Regions from separate parts of the Moraxella cuniculi genome, predicted to be linked through region 1. Evidence: predicted binding sites of a transcription regulator. Region 1 holds the regulator's gene; the other holds the start of a gene.

Region 1 (11,637 bases):
GTGCGTGTATCGGCTTACTTGAGTGATAAATGCTGACGGCAAGGTTAATCAGGCTGTCGGCGTTGAGCGGTATGCCTAGTAGGTGCTTGATTTGTCCAAGTATAATCAGCACCGCTGCACCGCTGATAAATCCTGCTGCCACGCCACGGCTCACAAACTGCATAATCCAGCCCAAGCGAATCAAGCCACCCACCAACAAAATCGCACCAACCATGAGTGCCAAAGTAATGGCAAGAGAGATGTATTGCAAACTGCCTGTGGCATAGTCAGACAGTGCTGATGCAGTCATGATGGCAGTGATGGCAACAGGACCGATTGAGGAGACGCTGCTTGCCCCAATCCATGAGTATATCAGCACAGGCACAATGGCAGCATACAGACCCATGATGGGCGGCAGACCTGCCAAGGCTGCATAGCCAAGACTTTGGGGAATGACAAGCACCGCCATCATCAATCCTGCTTGGATATCTGGTAGGGCGGTGCGTGGTTGCTGGATAAATTGCAAAATCCAGTTGGGCAGTAGATTTTGCAAACGCATGGGTTATTCTCCGTAAATTTTTACGCCTTCTGCGAAGCTACAGTTCTTTTGGCGTGCAGCCACAATCATCGCATCGTGCTCACCATAAAGTTTGGCAAGGGCGTTATTTTTGGCAGCACGCTGACCGCTGCCTGTTCCCATGCCTAGGCTGATGGTCGGATAGATGCCATGGCGACCACCTGCAAGACCGATACCAATCCCTGTTGATGACAGGCTAAGTTGCTGTTTTTTGGTTTTTTCTACCAAAGCACCAATGCGTGCCGTCTCTGATTGTAATTGTTCGCAGTTATAGTTTTGATAGGTGGTTGGATTGACATACTGTGGGGCGATGTTGCCTGTGGTGGCACAGCCTGTCAGAACGCCACTGGCGATGAGAGCGGCAAGGAGAATTTTGCTAAATTTCATGATAATTCCTAGTTAAAAAGTGCTGGCATGGCAATGATAACCGCAAGCAACTTGGTAGATGTATGGTGATTTTGCTGATGATTTTATGGTCTGCTTGCCTGTCATGCCTGATTGTTATTGTTACGCCGTGAAGCACAGAGCGGACTGTCGGGCGATGTGGCAATGCTTGCCCACTCATCTGGTGTATAGGCAAAAATCGCCAACGCATGAATGGTGCCACCTTTACTCATCAAAAACTCATCAGCCAGTGCATAAATTTTTTGGTGTCTGGCAGCAAGGCGTATGCCATCAAAGGCTTGGCTTGCGATGGTGAGCTTAAAATGGCTTTGCTTGCCATCATAATACCCTGCGTGTTGATGGCTTTCATTTTCCAAAGCAAGATGTACAGGTTGCAAGGATTGCAAAGCTGCCAATAAGGCGGTGGCTGTATCCATAATTCCTCTTAGCGTGTTGTGCCTTGGAACAAAGGCATGACCGTTGGTATCAATGATTGCAACTGGCTAATGCGAGTAGCACTGCTGGGGTGCGTGCTAAGAAATTGTGGCACACTTCCCCCTGTTGCTTGCATTTTTTTCCAGAGGCTGACAGAGGCGTTTGGGTCGTAGCCTGCTCGAGCCATCAGCTCAAGCCCGATTTTGTCAGCTTCGGATTCTTGGGAACGTGAGTGTGGCAAGTCCAGACCCAATTGGCTAATGACCCCTGCCAGCTGTGCTTGACCGCTAGACAGACCCAATGCACCAGTTGCCAGTTGTAGCACCCCTTGGGTGGCAAAGCTGCGGCTGGCTTTTTCGCGAGAATGCTCACGCAGTGCATGGGCAATCTCATGACCCATGATGGCGGCAATTTCGGCATCAGTTAGGCGAAGTTTTTCGATAATGCCAGTATAAAAGACAATTTTGCCACCTGGCATAACATAGGCGTTGATTGAGTCGCTGGTGATGGTATGAACTTTCCAGTCCCAGTTTTTGGCATCAGGGCGGAGTACTTCGGTTTGTGTAATTAGCTTGTCGGCAATCTTGCGTAAACGCTTGACTTGCTCGTAATTATTGTCAAGTTTTCCTGCACGGCGAGCCTGATTGATGGTTTCGGCGTAGGCTTGATTGGACAGCTGGAGAATTTCTTGGCTTGAGACAAGCAGTAATTGTTTGCGATCGGCACCGACCACACCTGCACTGGTGGTGCTGGTGCAACCAACGATGGGCATGATGGCAGCGGCAGATACTGCCAAGGCAAGTAGACTGTGTTTGAGTGTTTTCATTGTCTGTCCTTAAAATTAAAAAGTCAAACCTCTAACGATGGCTAAGATTATAAACCAAATTCACCTCATTATCCTAGTGCTGACAACAAAAATTCACAAAATTTTGTCAATCAAGTTACTTTGGGCTGGGTGGTGCATGGCAAAATCATGAACAGGGTGGTTTGGGGATTGTCATCAAGTTGTCATGCAATGTTCATCAAGCTGTCATTTGCCAGTCATGCCATTGTCATTTATGCCACTTACAATGGCAGGCAATGCACCAAGGGCAAAAATCGTTGACATTTGGTGCGTAGCATAATCCAAATTATCCAACCAAACGGAGCAATCATGAAATTTTCTTTGTCGTGTATTAGCCTTGCACTTTTTGCCGCCATGACGCTGACTGCTTGTGGACAACAAAACAGCCAGCAAGCCGAGTCTGGCGACAAATCAACAACGCAGTCTGCAAACCAGCCAGCACAGTCAGCCAGCACCGAAGGCGAGGCCGTAACGCTAAGTATCACAGGGGCAGGGGCTTCTTTTCCACAGCCGATTTATGCCAAATGGTCGGCAGATTTTCGTGCTGCAACAGGTGGACAGGTGAATTACCAGTCCATTGGCTCATCAGGTGGTATCAAGCAAATCATCGCCAAAACCGTTGATTTTGGTGCTTCAGATGCACCGCTTAGCATTGAGGAGTTAAACGCCGAGGGCTTGGTGCAGTTTCCAACCGTGATAGGCGGTGTGGTGCCTGTGGTGAATATTGACGGCGTGGCAGCAGGGGCGTTAAAACTGGACGGGGCGATATTGGCTGATATTTATTTGGGCAAAATCACCAAATGGAATGATGCTGCCATCACCGCCTTAAATCCAGAGATTGCCTTGCCTGACGCTGCCATCACTACCGTGTTTCGCTCGGACGGCTCAGGGACGACATTTAATTTTACCGATTATTTGGCAAAGGTCTCCAGCCAATGGCAAACTTCGGTCGGCGTGGATAAGGCTGTCAAATGGCCAACAGCAGCGACAGGGGCGGCAGGCAAGGGCAATGAAGGCGTGGCAAGCTATGTGGGGCGTATCAAAAACTCCATCGGCTATGTTGAGTATGCTTATGCCAAACAAAACAACATGGCTCATGTCGCCTTAAAAAATGCCGCTGGCAAGTTCGTGCAGCCATCAGCAGAGAGTTTTGCAGCAGCAGGGAATATTGATTGGTCAAAATCGGCAGGGTTTAATCAAATCTTGACCAATTCGGCAACGGCTGATGCGTGGCCTATCGCTGCGGCAACTTTTGTTTTGGTGCATAAATCACCACAAAATCCCGAGCAGGTGGCAGGCGTGCTGAAGTTTTTTGAATGGGCGTATGACAATGGCGACAAGGCGGCACTGGAGCTGGATTATGTGCCATTTAGTGATGAGGCGGTGGCGTTGTTTAAACAAAGCTGGCAACAGATTACCGATAAAGATGGCAAGCCTGTGTTGCAGAAATAATATTATTTATCAATTAAGATTATATAAACAATGAATTGTCTGACATATTAAGGAAATGGTTGCTATGGATTTTGGGCAACAAGCATTAATAAAAAAAATCCGCCGCCAAAAGCAGCTTGATGTGGCTTTTGTGGCTTTGACCAAGCTGTCAGCAATGCTGGTACTTTTGGTGCTGGGCGGTATTTTGTTGTCGCTGATTGTCGGGGCTATGCCAAGCATTCGTCAGTTTGGTATTTGGTTTTATACAAGCAGCAACTGGGATCCTGTGGCAGGTGAATTTGGGGCATTGGCACCGATTTATGGCACGCTGATTACTTCGGCGATTGCGGTGCTGATTGCACTGCCTGTCAGCTTTGGCATCGCGGTATTTTTGGTTGAGCTTTGTCCAGATTTTTTAAAAAAACCACTGGGCATTGCCATTGAGTTATTGGCTGGCATTCCTTCGATTATTTATGGTATGTGGGGGCTGTTTGTTTTTGCTCCTTGGTTTGGTGAGATGGTGCAGCCGTGGCTGATTGATAACTTGGCAAAACTGCCAATCATCGGGCAGATGTTTGTCGGTGCACCGATTGGCATTGGGCTGTTTACCGCTGGGCTTGTGCTTGCCATCATGATTATTCCGTTTATGGCGGCAACCATGCGTGATGTATTTTTGGTTGTGCCTGATATGCTCAAAGAGTCAGCTTATGGCATGGGGGCGACCACTTGGGAGGTGATTGTCAAAGTGGTGCTGCCTTATACCAAAGCAGGCGTGGTGGGCGGTTTGATTTTGGGGCTTGGCAGGGCATTGGGTGAGACGATGGCGGTTACTTTTTTGATTGGCAATACTTTTACGATAAATGCCAGCGTCTTTGCCTCTGGCGTGTCCATCACTTCGGCACTTGCCAATGAGTTTGCCGAGGCAAGCAGTCAGCTGCATTTGTCATCGCTTTTGCATTTGGGTTTGGTGCTGTTTGTGATAAGCCTGATTGTTTTGTCCGCCTCGAAACTTATGCTGATGCGGATTGATAGACAGCTGGGCAAGTGATTTATAGCAAAAGGAGGGATTATGAATAACCAAATGCCAGCGTTTGTTGAACGCATTCATTTGCCAAAATACCATCGCCGCCGTGCCATCAGTCGCATTGCCATGGCTTTTGCGATAGCTGCGATGGTCTTTGGGTTGTTTTGGCTTGCGTGGATTTTATTGACTTTGTTGTCGCACGGCATACAGGGGCTGATGAGTATGCCTGTATTTAGCATGGATACGCCACCTCCGATGGCAGTAGGCGGTGTCAAAAATGCCATTGTCGGCTCGCTGATGATTTGTTTTGCGGCGTTATTTGTCGGTACGCCGCTTGGGATTTTGACAGGGGTGTATTTGGCAGAATTTGACCAAGGTGGACTGCTTGGTCGCAGCACACGCTTTATTAACGATATTTTGTTATCCGCACCTTCTATTGTTATCGGCTTATTTGTCTTTACGCTGATGGTGCAGGGTAGGGGATTTTCGGGGTGGGCAGGGGTTGTGGCACTTGCCATCATCGTCATACCTGTGGTGGTCGCCAGTACCGAAAATATGCTAAAACTTGTGCCAAACAGCTTGCGTGAAGCGGCTTATGCACTGGGTACGCCAAGATATAAGATGGCATGGCATATTACCTTAAAATCCGCCAAAGCAGGTGTGATAACAGGCGTTCTGCTTGCTTTTGCACGCATTGCAGGCGAGACGGCACCGCTGTTGTTTACGGCGTTAAATAATCAATATTTTAGCACGGATATGTCGCAGGCGATGGCAAACTTGCCAAATACCATCTACCAATTCGCCATGAGTCCCTATGACAACTGGCACGCGTTGGCTTGGGCGGCGGCGTTGTTGATTACCGCTGCGGTGTTACTGATTAATATCATCGCACGCACCTTGTCTGCCAAATCATCATAAAATACAACTGGAGAGCTTATGCAAACTGTATCAAACACACTGCCCATCAATATTCAGCTGATGGACAATCATCACAGCCAAAGTGCTGCCAATCAAGCCAGCATCGCCAAATTAACCGTGCGTGATTTGCATTTTTATTATGGCGATTATCATGCTTTGAACAACATTAATCTGACTGTCGCAAACAAAAAAGTTACCGCCTTTATCGGGCCGTCAGGTTGTGGCAAATCAACCTTGCTTCGTTGCCTAAATCGTATGTATGACCTGTATTCGGGCATGCGTGCCACAGGCAAAATTATGCTGGATAATCAAAATATCTTGGCTGATGATATTGATGTCAATCTGCTAAGAGCAAGGGTGGGCATGGTGTTCCAAAAGCCCACGCCTTTTGCCATGTCAATTTATGACAATGTGGCATTTGGGGTGCGATTATACGAAAATTTATCCAAAGACGCTCTTGATGAACGCGTTACATGGGCATTGCAAAAAGCGGCACTGTGGACGGAAGTGAAGGATAAATTAAAAAAGTCAGGGCTGTCATTATCGGGCGGTCAGCAGCAGCGTCTGTGCATTGCTCGCAGTATCGCCACACGCCCTGAAGTGCTGCTGCTTGATGAGCCGACTTCGGCACTTGATCCGATATCAACCGCTGCCATCGAAGAGCTGATCGCTGATTTAAAAAACGATTACACCATCGCCATCGTTACCCATAATATGCAGCAGGCGGCACGCTGTTCGGACTTTACTGCTTATATGTATCTGGGTGAGCTGGTTGAGATGGGGGCGACTCGGCAAATTTTTGAACAGCCAAAAAACGCCGCCACTGCTGATTATATCGCAGGTCGTCATGGCTGATAAATTTGTGCTACAATGCTGATATTTAGGTTTGTGATTTTTAGGCAAATAAAGCAAAATAACTACAGTGGCAAACAACCATCAACTTAAGGGGTGGACAATGTGTGCAAAAATTTTGGTCGTTGAAGATGAGCCAGCCATCAATGAGCTAATCGCAAGCACGCTGGAGCTGGCAGATTTTCAGGTGGTGCAGGCGTTTGATATCCAAGGGGCATATTTGGCAGTTGTTGAGCAGCTGCCTGATTTGATTTTGCTTGATTGGATGATGCCGCATGGCGAGTCTGGCATTGACTTTGTGCGACGGCTAAAAAAAACGCCCAATACCGATGAGATTCCCATCATCATGCTCACCGCCAAAGGCGAGGAGGATAATAAGGTCTATGGGCTAGATGCTGGCGTTGATGATTATATCACCAAGCCATTTAGTACGCGTGAGCTGGTCAGTCGTATCAATGCGGTGTTAAGACGGTTGGGCGGTGGCGACAAAAAGGGCGTGTTGCAGGTGGCAAATTTGACAATCAATACTGTCAGTCAGCGAGTCATGGCAGGCGATGATGAGATTGTGATGAGCAGCACCGAGTATCGACTGTTGTGCTTTTTTGTTGGCCATGCCGAGCGGGCATATACACGCACACAGATATTGGACGCTGTCTGGGGGAGTAATGTGTACATTGACGAGCGGACGGTTGATGTGCATATCAGACGACTGCGTAAACTTTTGATGCCATTTGGGGCGGATAGGCTGATACAGACAGTGCGTGGTACGGGCTATCGTTTTTCGGATAAATGCTGATGAATCAGGCGATTGATGAATGCAAGTTGCTTCACCAGCTGGCTGATGGCGTGGTTGTGGTCGCCTATGAGGCTGGCAGTGTTCGGGTGGTTTTTGGCAATACTGCTGCCAAGACTTTGCTTGGTATGTCTAATCCCAGTTCTGATGACACCAGCAATCTTGTGCAGCTATTTGATGATGAAATTGGTCAATATTTGCTTGATAGATTGACACATGGCGATAAAGATGGGGCGGCTGATGCGTGTTTTTATCAAAAAAACGCTCACACCGATGGCGTGCTACAGCTTAGTATCACAGCCGTGCCAAACCACCCGCAGCTGTTGGTCGTCATCAAGGATTACACGCGTACTTGGCAACTTGAGCAGATGCGTACGGATTTTGTGGGTAATGTTTCGCATGAGCTGCGTACGCCTTTGACGGTGATTTTGGGCTATCTTGAAAATTTTGGCATGATGGATGATTTAAGCCCTGCTTTGGCTCGTGGCACGAAGCTTATGCACGAGCAGGCGATACGCATGAATGCACTGATTAATGATTTGCTGATGTTATCACGATTAGAAAGCGATGAAACCAAGCCAATGGTGGCGGTGAATATGCCACGACTATTGATGCAAATTTTTGATGAAGCACAAGCAACCAACAAGGCTGGGCATTTGATTGATTTGCATTTGGACACGGACAAAAATATCTTGGGCATCGAGAGCTATCTGTACAGTGCCATCATTAATCTGGTGGTGAATGCCATCAAATACACGCCAGCAGGTGGCGAGATTGACATTAGTTACGAAGAGATTGCTGATGGCGTACAGTTAAGCGTTACTGACAACGGCATCGGCATCGCTGATGAGCATTTAAAACGGCTGACGGAGAGGTTTTATCGTGTTGATAGTGGCCGCAGTCGTGCTACAGGCGGCACAGGGCTTGGGCTGGCGATTGTTAAGCATATATTAGCAAAGCATCATGCAAAACTTCACATTAGCTCACAACAAGGACGAGGCTCAACCTTTCGCATGATTTTCCCAACAACGCAACTGGCAGATGGCTTGATGAAGTGAGGCGATTTATGTTGTCAAAAGATACCGAGAAGTTGGCGGCTGTTGATATTGGCTCAAACAGTATCCATCTGACCATTGCCAAGCGGCAGGGTGATAAATTGCGGCGTGTGGCGTCCATGAGCGAAAAAGTACAACTGGCAGCAGGGCTAGACGAGCATGATTATCTGTCTGAGCTGATTCAGCAGCGAGGGCTTGACTGCCTACAGCGTTTTGCAGGCAGGTTAGCCGATGTCAATGCCTCTTGTGTGCGAGTGGTGGCGACCAATGCACTTCGGCAGGCGGTGAATAGTCAGGCATTTATTGAGCGTGCCAATGAAATTTTGCCCGTGCCGATAGAGGTGGTGTCAGGTCGTGAGGAGGCTCGCCTGATTTATTTGGGCGTGGCACATACTTGCCCAAGTCCAAGGCAGCGATTGGTGGTGGATATTGGCGGTGGCTCAACCGAGCTGATCGTCGGTCAGGCACAGATGCCGCTTTTGACAGAGAGTGCCCAAGTGGGCGTGGTGGGTTTTAGCCAGCGGTTTTTTGGCGATGGCTATATTGACAGTCATCGTTTTGAAAGGGCGATTTATGCCGCCCAAAAAGAAATCATCACGCACGCCAATCGCTACAAAAAAGTCGGCTTTGCCGAAGTCATCGGCTCATCAGGGGCAATCAAGAGCATCGCACGAGCGGTGGCTGATTTTGGCTTGGGTGATACCATCACGCTTGCAGCTGTTGAGCAATTAAAGGCATCGCTATTATCCTGCGGTCATGTTGATATGATTGATATTGCTGGGGTTCGTGCGTATCGCAAGGCGATTTTTCCTGCTGGGGTGGCGATATTGCTCGCTGTCATGAAAGTGTTCGGCATACGCAAAATGCACTATTGCGATGGTGCATTGTCCGAGGGAGTGATGTACGATATGCTTTCACGCATGGACTATGATGATGTGCGTGATGACAGCGTGCGACAATTATCCGAACGGTTTGGTGTGGACAAAAAACAAGCAAAACGAGTCGCCAAGATTGCCGAGTCATTATTTGAGCAGGTGCGAGAGGCACTTGGGCTGACATCATCAGACAAGCAATTATTAAGATGGGCATCAATACTGCACGAGGTGGGGCTGGCGATTGGTCATAGCAGTTATCAAAAGCACAGCAGTTATTTGCTAAAATATGCTGACATGGCGGGTTTTTCACGCACCACCCAAGAAAAGCTATCGCTGCTTGTGCGTTATCATCGCCGTGCTATCCGTGCCGATGATGGCGAACGCATTATCAAAACTGGTGGCAAAGGCTTGTTATATCTGGCGGTATTGCTGCGAATGTCGGTACTGGTGCATCATGGCAGAAGCGATATTGCCAAGCAGCAATTGCGGCTTTATATCATCGACCAAGAAGCGAAATCTTGGCGTATTGATGTACGCATTGACCGTGCTGAGCATCAAGCCTGTGTGTTGGATTTGCAAGACGACGCCGATTGGCTTGCCAAGTGGGGGATTGCCCTTGGGGTGATGGCAAATTAACCAAAGTTGCCAAATTTTTATAAAAAATCAAAAAATTTTCAAAAAAATGCTTGACGGCAATTTTATTTACTGTATAATACGCACCCATAAAGCAAATATGCGGGAATAGCTCAGTTGGTAGAGCACAACCTTGCCAAGGTTGGGGTCGCGAGTTCGAATCTCGTTTCCCGCTCCAAATTTTAAAAAGTCCAAGTCAATGATTTGGGCTTTTTGTTTTGGTGTGTTGGTGTAGCGAAATATCAGCATCAATAATGAATAAGCAAACTGCGTGCCAATGCCCAAGACAGCCTTTGGCAGTCAAAATGACCAGACAAATAACAGCAAGAAAACTTACATAACTACACAAAAATAAACATACAATAACAAACAAGATTTGCCGAAAATCGGTACAAGTGTACTTTTCTATTATACCAACTGTTTGTTTTAATTAAGATTTGCTAATTATTTAGCTGCTATTGAGCTTTTTAATCAATGGCAACAGCCTCATCACCCCCCCCCCTTCATATTAAGAAATTAATACAATTCTTTTATTGCACAAACAAAACATTTGTGTAGAATTTTGCAGTGCAAATCTTACGCTATTTTGCTTGTCTAAGTTAGACTGGGTAAATATTGCAAATCTTGACATAATCTTAAGGTATTTTTCATGAACCAAATATATAAACTCATCTGGTCAGCCACTCAAGGTGCTTGGGTTGTTTGTTCTGAACTGGGTAGTCGTAAAAAGCAAGGCAGCACGCGTGCTGCGGTGTTGGTGTCAGCGATGGTTGTCGGTGGCGGCATTGCCCTACCTGCGGAGGCTGCAACCTGTGGTGATGGATCAACTGCCACCGAATGTACAATTACCGCTCTACAAGATGCCACCCAAGGAAACAGCTATAATCCTCGATTAAATGATGAAAGAGTAGGTCAAGCTCTTGTTGATGGCGCAGGTCAAACCCTACGTTTGACAGGTAAAGCCAGTAATGTTGAGCAGGGCATTGAGTCTCATATCTCGACAACGCCTGATCAGGTGTCGTATCAAGATGAAAATGGCAATGAAATGCGAGACGCCGAGCGTCTTACTGTGGGTCAAAAAAACAACAGCGTGGGTGCACCCAATGTACCGACCCGTTCAGTGAATACCGTTGCCACCTACAACAGCGACAATATCATTGGCGGCACTTGGGGGACCGAGCGTGTTGAAGTGCCAAATCTTAGCGTTGGCGATAATCAATATATCAATGCTCGCTTTGTCAATGCGTCAAACGAAGCCAAAGCAGAGGTAAACATTGAGCAAGACAGAGACACATTGCTGATGTATGCTAAACGCACCACATTGGCACAGGCAGAATCAGGTGCGGATATTGATTGGACAAGCCAAAACCGCATTAACTTTGGTAATGCCAATACTTACCGTGCCTCAAATGCTGATCCAAACAAACCAGCAGAGATTGGTGAAACCACCACCATCGCACTAACTCGCGCAGTGCCAAAATATGCAGGTCAAGTGGAGTTTGATGGTCAAACCTATAATGTTACCGATGCTGAAAGCCTCAAGGCCTATAACGATGCGTTAATCGCTCGCTTAAAAGAGCCAAGACTCTTCCCAGGTGAAGAGCAAAACGGTCTACAAAAAGCCTATGATGATGCGTTTAATAAAGCATTCACTTATGAGCAAGTTCGTTACACCTATAACGAAACCATTCCTGCTGATGATGTATCTGAAGTGCGTGGCGAACGCTGGGTGATGGCAGCTTCAGGTACAGGTTCAACCGTTACCGTAAAAGACGGTGCTTTCCTTGATGTTCGCTCATTGCCTAGTACCAGTGTTGCTGGCGTGCGTAAAGGCGGT
Region 2 (6,517 bases), 380 kb from region 1:
CGCTTGACCCACAAGAAAAAACCCAATCAGGCAAACACATCAAGCAACTGATTAATCTAAAAGACGGTTTGGATGCTGACAGTGCCAAAAAGATTGCCAAAGCCCTCAAAGAATCTGATTTGAAGGTCGCCGCCAGCATTCAAGGCGACAAAGTGCGTGTTAGCGATAAGAAAAAAGACAATCTGCAACTTGCGATGGCATTATTAAAACAAAAACAGTTTGGCGTGCCGTTGCAATTTAATAATTTTAAAGACTAAAACGCCAAGCAGCAATGATATAAAAATTATTTAAATTCAATGACTTATAAGATTTTTGTTGATTTTTTTCTTTGGCTGCTTGACGATTTTTAAAAATTTGCTATAATAACGCCACTTTCGGTTAAACGGTGAAAGCGTCGAAAGTTGGTAAAGCAAGCAATTGACTTTACACACTGTGTCCCATTCGTCTAGAGGCCTAGGACACCGCCCTTTCACGGCGGTAACAGGGGTTCGAATCCCCTATGGGATGCCACTATTCCAGACACGCTCAAGTCATTGATTTGAGCGTGTTTTTATTTATTGATGATTGCTTGTCATAAATAGTGATAAAATTATCCGTCTGACTCAAGCCCACCCATTATACATAACTTTTTTGACGCAAAATAAAAGCCCTGATTTTCAGAGCTTTTATCACAGACCATTTTATAAAAATTTGGTCAGAAGCATAAATGAAATTGCACTGATACCTGCGGCAGCTGGCAAGGTGATAACCCACGCCAAGCCAATGGGTCGCATCAGTCGCCAGTTGGTATTTTTGTTCACCAAGCCAATGCCCAGTACCGCCCCAACCAAAATATGGGTACTTGATACAGGAATGCCCAGACTTGAGGCTCCCATCACCACCGCAGCGGCGGCAAGCTCGGCAGCAAACCCTGATGCTGGGTGCATTTCGGTCAGGTTGGTACCAACCGTCTGAATGACCTCTTTGCCAATAAACCACAGACCAACAATCAATGCCACGCCAAAAGTTACCATTACAGGGCCGGGTACACTCGCTTGTGCCTCAATGGCATTATTTTTGATGACATCCATGATGGCAACAAAGGGACCGACAGCGTTGGCAATGTCATTTGAACCATGGCTGAACGCAAATGCACACGCAGTAAATACCTGCATCCAGCTAAACATCACAAATGTTGCTTTGCCCAAATCTTCTTTGTGCTTGCCACGAATGGTCTTGGTATAGATAAATGCCGTCAGCCATACCATCGCACCCAGCATACCCATCACCAGCCCTGCTTGTAAGGTTGATAATGTCAGCCCTGTATTTGCCAAGCCCTTAAACACCACCATCGCAGTCATAATCACAGCACCCAAAGCCGCAATCAATGGTACCCATGTTTTTAGTGCTTTTAGGGTGTCAATATTTTCTCGCTTACGCTCCAAATCATACAATGAGCGGTAGTATTCGGTTTCCAAATCCTCACGCTGACAATCGCTGTCTTTGTAAACTTCCTGATCTCGCAGCATGGCATTGGTATATGGCAGTTTTTCCACCTCGCCCAATTTTTCAAAATACTCTTTTTGTTCACGCTTGAGATTTTTTTTCTGGGCTTTAATCGCCTTGACAACCACCTCAACCTTATCATTATACGCCAAGATATTTTTCTTGATAATGCTATAAAGCAGATAAGACAATGCACCGCCCAGCACAGGAGAGACTACCCAAGAGATGGCAATATCACGGATTTTTGACCATTTGACGGTCGAAAAAGCAAGCTCGGTACCACCAATACTAATCCCCAGTACGATTGAGCTGCCGACAATGCCGCCAATGATGGCGTGTGTGGTGGATACAGGCAGACCACGCTTGGTGGCGAATAATAACCAAAATGCCGCCGCAATCAATGCTGACAACATCAGGTAGATAAACTGACTCGGCGAAACACCCAGCTTGCCGATATCAACAATGCCACTGCGAATGGTGTCTGTTACCGCCGCACCTGCCAGCACCGCTCCTGAAACCTCAAAAATAGCTGCAATCGCCAGTGCTTGCGTAACGGTCAGAGTGCCTGCACCAACAGAAGTACCAAATGAGTTGGCAACATCATTACCACCAATGTTAAACGCCATAAAAATACCAAAAAAGCTGGCGACCATAAACAGCCCAACTTGTTGGTATAGCGTATAACCAAGTCCCCACTGAATAAAATAAATACTCATACCAATCAGTAGCAATGCAAAAAAAGCATTTGCCGCCATCGGTGTTGTTTGTTTTGTTGAATTTACCATAAATCCGCCAAAGTTTATAAAAAGCCAACTGTAATCATCAAACCCAAAACACAGCTGACATGATTGGTTTTGTGCCAATTATAAGTTGGCAATATGACAGTTTAATGACATTTTGCCACAGTTACAAAAGTTTTCTTGTGCGTGGCTAAAGGTAAGTTTTATTAATTAATTTTGCAACAGCCATTTAATCAGCAATATCAGCGTAACACAAAAAACATATCGCCCCACCCAAGCATTTTGGCGAAAGGCACGAAAACACGCCAGCCGCTCACGAGTGGCAATTGCGCGATACTGCCCAAAAAACATCAGCATCAGAGGTACCATCAGCCACAGCAACTGCAGCTTGCTGATAATGCCTGCAAAATACCGCCAAAATACCACGGTCATCAGCACCACAAACGCAGTATTTAATAGCACAATGATTAATACATCATGGCGACCAAACAAAATTGCCGTGGATTTGACGCCAATTTTTTCGTCATCATCGCGATCGCACATGGCATAGGCGGTATCATACGCCACCGTCCAGCACATATATGCAATAAACAGCAGCCAAGTATTAGCATCTGTATGTCCTTGCACTGCCACATAGGCCATCGGTATCGCCCAGCCAAAAGCCGCCGCCAGCACCAATTGTGGCAGATTACTAAAGCGTTTTACAAAAGGATAAACAAATGCCAACAGCACCGCCACCAACGCCCAATAAAAAACCGCCACTGGCAAAAATACCAGCAAACAAGCCGCCAGCAATGACAAAGCAACAAAAGTATATACTGCCGTTTTTGCCGCCAGTCGCCCATCAGCCAATGGTCTGCCTAGCGTTCGCTTGACCTTGCCATCAACCTTACGATCGGCAAAATCATTGATGGCACAGCCTGCAGCACGCATCAGCACCGCCCCCAAGGCAAAAATCAGCACAATCTTAACATCAGGCACCCTACCAATACCAACAAATGCCAAAATCACCGCCCACAGCGTCGGATATAACAACAGCTCCGTGCCAACAGGCTTGTCAAAGCGAATCAGCTGCAACCACGCTACACATTTCTCTTGCAGGCTCATCGGCAGCTTGGTATGGTGATTTTTCATACTATTTACCAGCAGCCAACAGATACAGTTGCATTGCCTGCTGTAGGCTTAGCTCAGGGTACTGCTGACGGATTTGCTTAATTGCTTGGATTTTTGGCAGATGCAATTGTGCTTTGGCAAAAGGCAGCCATTCGTCTTTTTTTAGAGCAAATAAGCTATCTTCAAGTTTACGAATGCGTTTTTTGTAGCTAAAATTTTGCAATAAAATCAATAAAGTTACGACAAGATATGCCCAGATAATCCAATTATTCATTAATCACCTTTTTTATGTTTTCAATAAACTTATCATATCAGCACCCATCGCCCCATCAGCAGCATGATGATTCATATCTATCAAAGCGGATTGCTGCATTTTGTACGCTTTGGGTTGGCGTTCGCCCTGCCAAATACGGTGCATGGATTGGGCGTTTGACAATCAAGCGACCCGTTGCCGACAACTGCTGCATGGCACGACAAAATAGCACTTCTTCATCATCGACTGTCGGCGGTTTTGCCAAATCATGCAGAAGCTGCATTTGCTTGCCGACTTTTGCTTTGTAGCTGCCTTTTGGGAACATGGGGTCAAGATACACGCAATCATACTCACCCGATAGCTGTGTGCTGTCTTGGTGAATGATTTGAATGCGACCAAGTAGCCCTTGCCAATTTTGTACCGCCAGCATCAGATGATATTCATAAAGAAGCAGCAACGCCATCACAGGGTGTGATTCGCACAAAGTAGTCCGTGCCGCCGCACTTGCCAATAGCAAACCATCATGCCCAAAACCTGCCGTGCCATCAAGCACGCTCATCTGCTGTGTTATCTTGCACGCTTGTAGCAGCAATTCTGATTTGCGTCCAGCACTGACAATGCGATGCGTCAATGACTGCCAATTGAGCGATGATTTGACAACCTCGCCATCAGCACTTTTAATCAGCATTGGTGTATTTTTGATAATGGCAAGAAAAGGCGTGTTATAATTTTCATAATATCTTGATAATATTTTATCATTAATCTTAATATTATCAACCCTCTCAACGCCCAACTGCAATCCCAGTGCGTGCTTATCATTCAACTGCCACAATGTATCAATGGCAGCACAATGCTCGTTGGTAATAATAGGTATCAACACGGTCGTATCTTCTAAGCAGCTTCTCAGCTTTGAATTTGATAATTAAAGCCAAAAAACGCAATCAGCACCACCACGCCCGTCAAGATACGCAAATAAGCAAAAATCATAAAATCTTTGCGACTGACCCACGATACCATCAGGCGAATACACAGCAAAGCAACCACAAAAGACACCGCCGTTCCCAAACCCAGCACCACCCAATCACTGGTACTGGTCAAGCTGTCTTTGTATTTTAACAAGTCAATCAAAGCCGCCCCGATGATTACAGGAATACCCAAAAAGAACGAAAACTCTGTTGCCGCCTTACGAGATGCACCAAGTAACAATGCACCAATGATGGTAGCACCAGAGCGAGAAGTGCCGGGTATCAATGCCAAACATTGACACAAGCCGATTGCCAATGCAGTCTTAAAGCTGATATTTTCTGCTTCGGCTGCACGAACGATGCGAGGGTTTTTTTCTGCATAGATGATAATCAACGCCCCGATAATCAGCATGGCCGCCACCACCAACGGATGAAACAATGTCTTGGTGATAAAATCAGCCGCCAAAAACCCCACCAACATCACAGGAATGGTTGCGATTATCAGCGATATGCCAAGCTGTCTGGGATTGGCAAGCCCTTCGGCACGCCCAGTAAGCAGTCCCATAAAAGCATGCCACAGCCTACCCCAGTAGTCATAAATTACCGCCAAAATCGCACCCAGCTGAATAAATACGATGAACAAATTACGCAAATCACCCTGCAAAAAATTCATCAAATCAGCTGACAAAATCAAATAGCCAGTGCTTGAGATGGGCAAAAATTCTGCCACACCTTCAACGATGCCCATAATAATGGTTTTGATGAGTAATACAATATCCATAAACACCTTTTATTGCTCGCACTGGCTTATGCCATCATGCTGTGATTGCCGCAAAAAACTACACTTTGCCCTGCTCGGTTAGTGTTTTCCAAGCATTGTCCCGAAGATAAACAGGCAGGGCTTGTGCAGCAGTGGTTGCACCACCTTGTTGATAAATACCAACAGCTTGGCGAGCGATATCTACCGCAGTTGGGTGAATGCTGACACGCTGTGCATCAGCACGCACCAACTCGCCACCATCGCCAACAATGACATCAGCCGCTATCTGTTCGCCATAATCCAATAAATACTCGTTGCCATGCGGGTTGTTATCCTCGTTTATGGCATTGATTTTGCCATCTTGGATAATAAATTGTCCAGCATAGAGCTGATTTTGTCGTGCATCAATCAGTGCCACAATGCGACTGCCGTCAGCATAACTTGCTGCTTGTTGTGCCGTATCGGCAAGCACGGCAAGGCTTGAAACACCAACGCATGGCAACTGTGCTGCCACAGACAATGCCTGCACCACCGCTGTGTTAATGCGAATACCGCTAAACGCCCCCGGCCCACGATTAAATGCCAAGCAATCAATCGCTGGCAAAGATAAACCTGTGGCAGAAAGTGCAGCCTCTGTCATCGGCAAAATCACCTCTGTCTGCCCACGATCTGTTGGCAGTGTCTGTTGGTACAACACCTGCTCATCATCACAAATTGCCACAGAACACTGCCCAAAGACCGTGTCAAATGCCATAAAAATCGCCATAATTTCCGCCAATTACTCGCACAACGACAAATCAAAATACAGATTTATTAACTTATTCTGATAATACTTAGAATCGTTTTTTAAAATTTGGCGGCATTTGCCCTTGTAGCTGCTGCATTTTTTGTTGCATTTCTTCCATACTTGGCAAATTGTTTGGGTCTAGCCCCATTTGCTGCATTGACTGTTGCATCTGTGCCATATCGGTCGCTGTGGCATCTTTGTTACCAAATAATGGGCCGCCTGACATACCTTTTGCCAAGCCCTGCACCGCTTTCATCATTTTGCTGATACCATCAGGGCGACTGATCATTTTCATCATTTTTGCCATCTGCTTGTGCTGCTTGAGCAGACGATTGACATCTTGAATCTGCTTGCCAGAGCCTGCAGCAATGCGGCGTTTGCGGCTTGGGGTGATTTTGTCAGGATTTTGCCGCT

Evidence for each region. The regulator PhoB, encoded in region 1, activates phosphate uptake and scavenging genes when phosphate is short. The targets are predictions, from matches to a motif close to TGTCATNAANCTGTCATAA.
Region 2: the regulator PhoB is predicted to act here: its motif matches at 2,362-2,380, upstream of EL162_RS05085 (inorganic phosphate transporter).

Annotation. Positions count from the first base shown of each region.
Region 1 covers NZ_LR134343.1:706,397-718,033, forward strand. The annotation lists gene EL162_RS03295 (SulP family inorganic anion transporter) at 1-538, opposite strand, end outside; gene EL162_RS03300 (hypothetical protein) at 542-943, opposite strand; gene EL162_RS03305 (BolA family protein) at 1,045-1,377, opposite strand; gene EL162_RS03310 (M48 family metallopeptidase) at 1,386-2,201, opposite strand; gene EL162_RS10245 (hypothetical protein) at 2,349-2,480, shown strand; gene pstS (phosphate ABC transporter substrate-binding protein PstS) at 2,529-3,671, shown strand; gene pstC (phosphate ABC transporter permease subunit PstC) at 3,736-4,698, shown strand; gene pstA (phosphate ABC transporter permease PstA) at 4,720-5,592, shown strand; gene pstB (phosphate ABC transporter ATP-binding protein PstB) at 5,653-6,447, shown strand; gene phoB (phosphate regulon transcriptional regulator PhoB) at 6,548-7,240, shown strand; gene phoR (phosphate regulon sensor histidine kinase PhoR) at 7,240-8,295, shown strand; gene EL162_RS03345 (Ppx/GppA phosphatase family protein) at 8,304-9,803, shown strand; tRNA gene EL162_RS03350 (tRNA-Gly) at 9,903-9,978, shown strand; gene EL162_RS03355 (autotransporter outer membrane beta-barrel domain-containing protein) at 10,450-11,637, shown strand, end outside.
Region 2 covers NZ_LR134343.1:1,092,999-1,099,515, reverse strand. The annotation lists gene EL162_RS05095 (YajQ family cyclic di-GMP-binding protein) at 1-257, shown strand, start outside; tRNA gene EL162_RS05090 (tRNA-Glu) at 435-510, shown strand; gene EL162_RS05085 (inorganic phosphate transporter) at 681-2,270, opposite strand; gene ubiA (4-hydroxybenzoate octaprenyltransferase) at 2,436-3,359, opposite strand; gene EL162_RS05075 (hypothetical protein) at 3,361-3,612, opposite strand; gene EL162_RS05070 (class I SAM-dependent methyltransferase) at 3,668-4,471, opposite strand; gene EL162_RS05065 (undecaprenyl-diphosphate phosphatase) at 4,495-5,337, opposite strand; gene tsaB (tRNA (adenosine(37)-N6)-threonylcarbamoyltransferase complex dimerization subunit type 1 TsaB) at 5,396-6,070, opposite strand; gene ffh (signal recognition particle protein) at 6,150-6,517, opposite strand, start outside.